DNA from 2 places in the Clostridium sp. Marseille-QA1073 genome. Region 2 is predicted to be linked to the other one. Evidence: riboswitches for the same ligand, from Rfam matches in the RefSeq annotation. Region 2 holds a riboswitch; the other holds the start of a gene.

Region 1 (3,220 bases), on a different contig from region 2:
GGGGCTTCAAAGGTTACTAAGTATGTAACTGACATAATGAGTTCCCTTCCGGAAACTGTTAATGCATTAACTGGAGTGAATATAAATGATTTATTTAAAAGTAAAGCTGAGGAAATGCAAAATAAAGATGAAAAAGTAGACCATAAAGAAATAGAAAAATAAAATAAAGTGGTGAGTTAGTCACCACTTTATTTTATAGACAAACTACTTTAAAAATTAATGTATAGCTGAATATAGCTACAACCTTAAGTATTTCAATTTACAATGCAAAATTCATAATTATGGATATTTCTCAATATTAACTTACACCCCTGCGGTCTATAACATAATTACAAATTTAAATAAAATTAAAGTAGTTATAAGATTTAAATCTGTAACTATTTCTGTTTAGAGCTCTGGGGTGCAGTAGGATATAGCACTACATCTGCATTATTAAACGATATTATAATTAATTTGTTTATCTCCAAAGTTCTAGTGTAAATTAATTGATTTGAGTTCCAACCTATACTGTACCTCAGAGGAACCCTAAATGGCTTCACTACTGTTCCCCTGAGGTGGAGTAACCAGCAATTACATTGCTAGTAAAAAATTCATTAAAAAAATTATTTTGCCTAAAAATAATTTCAACCTTAATTGTGCATTGTGAATTTTGAATTGTGCATTGATTAATCAACAATCTTATTAATATTTCATCAAAATCTTATTAAATTAGCTACTGATAGGGTTACATTTAAAGTTATTTATTGTATAATATAGTAGAAGATATTTTATATGATTTAATTAAGTTAAACAATTTAAATAATTAACGTTAGGTGAGGCTCCTATATAGATATACGCTACTGCCCCGAAACATCGAGAGATGCCAATGGGTTAACAGGTACTACCGAACCAAGGTTTTACTTAATGTAGCTGGCATAATGTCCAAAGCTATATAGTGCTAAAGCTCAAACATAGTTTTATAGCTAGAGATCTCACTTTATTTAAGTGAGCTTTTTATTGTGTATAAATATATTTTCTATAAGAAAAATTTTAATTTAAATTTATTTTAGGTGGTGAGTTTGAATGGAAAGTGGCCCTCGAACTAGAGAGTCAAAATTAAAATTAAATAGGTTTCAGAGAAATATCTATGATTTAATAACTTTCTGTTCAAAAAGATAATAGATATTTCTCTGGTAAGAGGAGGAATATCTATGAAAAAGCTAAATGAATTCTTTTTAAGTAATATTTTAAATGCCTATATTTATGATGAATTAGATGATAATATAGGTAGATTAATAGATATATATGTAACTACAGAATCAGGATATCCAAGAGCTATAGGCTACAAGATTAAAAAAGGCAAAGAATTGTTAAACTTTGAATTTAGAAATATAGATATTTATAAAGAAAAATCAGCTTATGTGGTAAAGGTTATAGGAGCAAAAGATATTATCCCTAGAAGGTACTCCTATCTCCTATCTAAAAATCTTTTAGATAAACAAATTGTTGATATTAATGGCAAAAAAGTTATTAAAGTTAATGATTTAAAGATGATAAAGACAGCAGGAGAAATAAGAGTTTTAGAAGTGGAATCTGGATTACTATCTTTATCTAGAAGATTTGGAATGGAAAGCCTAGTCAAAGGATTTTGTAGATTTATAAATAAGGAAGTAAAAGATGATTCTATAACTTGGGAAAGTGTTCAATCTATAGAAATGATTGATGATAGATTAAGACTTAGTGAACCATATAAGAAACTTACAGAACTTCATCCTGTAGAACTTGCAGAAATTATTGAGGGATTATCTTCAGAGGATAGAAGAAAAATATTTGAAAGCTTAAGAAATGATTTTGCAGCAGATACGCTAGAAGAATTAGAAACGGAAATCCAAATAGATATTTTAAAAAATCTTAGTAGTGGAAAGGCAAAAGAAATATTAGATGTTATGCCTAATGATGAAATTGCTGATATTTTAGAAGATATGGATGATGAAACTAAAGAAAATTTATTAATAAATATTGATAATGAAGATGAGCTAGAGATAAGGGATCTTATGGAATATGAAGATGAAATGGTAGGTAGCATAATGAACACTGACTTCATTTCTATAAATATTGATATAACTGCTAGTGAAACCATTGATATTTTAAGAGCGCTAAAGCCAGATGATGAGGTTGCACATTACATTTATATAGTAGATCAGAATGAAAGACTTCAAGGTTTTATATCTTTAAGAGATTTAATTTTAGCAGATCCTAATTCAAAATTAAAATCTATAATGAATACAAAAGTTCTACTAGTAAAAGACAGTGATGATATAGAAAAAGCTGTTCAACTTTCAGTAAAATATGAACTTTATTCATTACCGGTAATAGATGAAGAAGAGAAATTATGTGGGGTGGCAGTGATGAGTAACATTATTGAAGAATTACTAACACCTAGCTGGAAGAGAAAACTTAAAAAATCAAGTTAATATATAGCTTTATAATATAAATCTATATGTTATAAAAAGCAAATTATTTATGAAAAATCGTGACTAGGAGTCACGATTTTTTACTTCAGAGAAGAACATAAAAAATTAGAATTATAATAATAACCATGGAGAACAGATATAAAAATAATTTAAGACTATTATGCCGTAATTTATTACATAATAGTTTTAAAAAGATAATTTACTGTTCTCTGAAATATATTTTTAGTAGCAATAATAAATGGCTTTTACAATAAATGTATATTGTGTTTTTTACATTCATCTATCATATCTAAAGGCCAAATTGAGGATTGTACTTCACCAATATGTATCTTGTTTAAAAAATACATACACATTCTAGATTGACCTATACCTCCACCAATGGTATAAGGAAGTTCATCCTTAAGTATTGAACTATGGAATTGAAAGTCTCTTTTAAAATCTGAGTTTGTAACTCTAAGTTGATGGTCTAAAGCAGCACTGTCTACTCTTATACCCATAGAAGAAAGTTCTAAACCTTCTTCAAGCATTGGATTCCAAAAGATAATGTCTCCATTTAATTCCCAGTCATCATAGTCTGCTGCACGATTATCATGTTTTTTTCCTGAAGCTAACTCTTTTCCGATTCCAATGATAAAAATTGCACCATATTCTTTAGAGGCAAGATTTTCTCTTTCCTTAGATGATAAATTAGGGTATTCATCTTCTAATTCTTGAGAAGTAATAAAGGTTATTTTAGATGGAAGCTTTTTACCTAAATGAGGATATTT
Region 2 (3,220 bases):
CAATAGTAGTTATTAATGGACTAGCCATTATAGCTGGGTCTAGTTTTAACTTTTTAGCAACTATAGGAAGAACACATCCTACTACTTTCGCTATTATTACTGTAAAAAATAAAGTTGTACATACTGTTATTGCTACATATAATTCTACTTTTTCTAAAAAATATACTCTTAAAAAGTTTACTCCTGATAGTACAATACCAACAACAATACTAACTCTTAGTTCTTTCCATAGCACTTTAAATACATCACTTAATTCAATTTCCCCTAAAGCTAATCCCCTTATAACAAGAGTTGAAGCTTGTGATCCTGCATTTCCACCTGTATCCATTAGCATTGGTATAAATGCTGCTAATATAACCACTGATTGTAATACTTCATCATATCTTTTAATTATATTCCCTGTAAATGTAGCTGATATCATAAGAACTAACAGCCATACTATTCTATTCTTAGCTAAATTAAATACACTAGTTTTTAAATATTCTTCTTCTGAAGGCCCCATCGCAGCCATCTTTTGAAAATCCTCTGTATTTTCTTGTTCTATAATATCTACTATATCATCTATAGTTATAATACCAACTAATCTATTTTCATTATCTACTACTGGCATTGCTAAAAAGTCATATTTTTTAAATAAATCTGCTACTTCTTCTTGGTCATCTAATGTATGAGTGCAAATAACATTATCATCCATTATATTTTTAATGATTTCATTATCATCATTTAATATTAAATCTCTAATAGATAATACACCTTCTAGTTTTCTCTTTTCATTAGTTACATAGCAGGTGTCTATTGTTTCCTTGTTTAGCCCTGTTCTTTTAATATGATCAACAGCTTCCTTTACTGTCATTTCTTTTCTAAGTCTTACATATTCTATAGTCATTATGCTACCTGCAGAATTATCTGGGTAATTTAAAAAGGTATTAATTAATCTTCTTTTACCTTCTTTAGTGTTTTTAAGAACCTTTTTAACAACATTTGCAGGTAATTCTTCTAATATATCTACAGTATCGTCTAAAAATAATTTATCAACTATATGACTAAGCTCATCATCTGTTATAGCTTCTATAATATATTGTACATCTTCTGTAGACATATAAGAAAATACTTCAGTAGCTATATCTTTTGGTAAAATCCTAAATATAATTAGCATTTTATCTCTATCTACTTCTTCTAAAAATTGAGCAATATCTACTGATTTTTCCTCAATTAATAAGTTTCTTGCATCAACAAATTTACTTGCTTTAATTAAATCTAATACTTTTTTGAATTCCATATGCAATACCTCCTATTAGGCACTGCTATTCATCTTTTTTGTGACTACATGAATAGCAGTGAATATTAATTTTTTCAAAATACTATAACTCCCGCCATCTTCCATGATAGCCACCTCCAAAATCAAAATTAAAAATCTCTTTACTCCACGAGTAAAGAGATTAGAACACTCAAATTAAAAGCTCCAATAAAGTGCATTAATGCAAAGCACACTCAACTCGTTGAGTTTTAGCTCTGTAAGACGTAGAGAAATTCTCAGCCACATTAGATAAAACCTTAATTCGATAGTATCTGCTAACCCATTGGTGTCTCTGGACATTTCTGGGCAGTGGCATATTTTCATACAGTAACCTCACCTAACAAGATTTATTAAGTTTCTAGTGAATTATATTATCACCATATCTATAATACTACTATACTCTACAAAAGTAAACCCAATACTTACTATTTTTTATTTCTATAAAAAACAACATGATCTTGCCATTTACCATTTATATATAAATATTCTTTGCTAATACCTAGTTTTTGAAATCCACAACTTTTCAATACTCTTTGTGACTTTTCATTAGATACCATTGTACTCGCTTCTATTCTATGAAGCTCTAATTCTTCATAAGCATAATCTATTGCAAGCTTTACCGCTTCTTTCATATATCCTTTTCCTTGCTCATTTTCATCTATAGAGTATCCAATAAATGCATTTCTAAACACACCCATAATAATATTATTTATCTTAATTCTACCTATAAATTTTCCTTCTTTATAAATTCCGAAATGGACAGCTTGCCCCTTTATAAATTGTTTATAACTTTCAATTAAACTTGTAGCTTGCTCTTCTAAAGTATAAAAATTTTCATCTCTTAAAGGCTCAAAAGGAGTAAGATATTCTCTGTTTCTAATATAATAATTTAATATTTCCTCTGAATCTTCTGGTGTTAATATCTTTAAGTATATGCTTTTCCCATGTAAAATTAACTCTTTTTCCATATAGTTTCTTTCATAACTATTTTTATTTATACCAAGTAAAAGTTCATGCTCTAACTTTGATTTATGTATTATATTATCTGATATAATTCCCTCAAGCTCAAATCCTAAATTAGTAAAGGCATTTAAGTTAATATCTTCTCCACAAAGTACATTAACCTTATTTACTTTGTTATTTTTAAATAATATATTTAAAATAAGAGTAATAGTATCCTTTAAATAGTCATAGCTTTCCTCTTTACTTTTATAAAACTTCAGCCTAAACAAACAACTTTTATTGTCACTATCTATTTCTATTATATATATTCTTCCTATAGTTATACCTAAACCATCTCTTATTATGTAGTCTCTTCTACTTCCATTTGCTAAATTTAAACTAACCCATTTTCCTTTATTCATTATAAAATCCCTACCTTAAGCTAAAGTTTTTTTAGTATCTTTATAAATTAATGACACAAAGATTATAGATATTAGTAAACTCATAGGTATTGCATAAAAAGCTAAATTTGAACTGATTAAATCATTAAGTTTAGCTATAATATTATTTAGTACCATATTTATAATGCTTGCTGCTGTAATTATAACCCCTGTAACATATATTGCATCGTCCTTAAAAGTCTTACTTATAGTAATAACTACAGTAGGATAAGCTATAGAAAAAATAACCCTGATATACAAACTAACCTATGGTTTTGCTACCTATTATTATCCCTGATACATATAAAATAAGTCCTATAAATAAAGACATGATTACTGAATTTAAGTATCCCCTTTTTTTCTACTACAAAGCCACCTAATAATCTTCTTACAGTAAGTGTAGCAAAAAATATTGATAGATATGTAGAACTTTGTTTATAGCTAAAGCTATAGCTTTCTTATATAAAATTTACTAACGAATTTGATGTACCACTCTCCGGAAAACAATAAAAACCTAACGTAAGTATATAAAAATAAACCA

What was found. Region 2 has a riboswitch for magnesium ahead of mgtE (magnesium transporter). Riboswitches for the same ligand answer to the same signal wherever they lie in the genome.
Region 1: another riboswitch for magnesium. It lies ahead of ACY1IQ_RS09600 (magnesium transporter MgtE N-terminal domain-containing protein); the one in region 2 lies ahead of mgtE (magnesium transporter).

The regions. Positions count from the first base shown of each region.
Region 1 is NZ_JBSVQM010000008.1:147,217-150,436, forward strand. It holds gene ACY1IQ_RS09595 (flotillin family protein) at 1-162, shown strand, start outside; M-box (ykoK) riboswitch at 798-964, shown strand; gene ACY1IQ_RS09600 (magnesium transporter MgtE N-terminal domain-containing protein) at 1,191-2,453, shown strand; gene asnA (aspartate--ammonia ligase) at 2,699-3,220, opposite strand, start outside.
Region 2 is NZ_JBSVQM010000035.1:9,350-12,569, forward strand. It holds gene mgtE (magnesium transporter) at 1-1,279, opposite strand, end outside; M-box (ykoK) riboswitch at 1,484-1,649, opposite strand; gene ACY1IQ_RS19675 (GNAT family N-acetyltransferase) at 1,723-2,661, opposite strand; gene ACY1IQ_RS19680 (hypothetical protein) at 2,677-2,940, opposite strand; gene ACY1IQ_RS19685 (MFS transporter) at 3,138-3,220, opposite strand, start outside.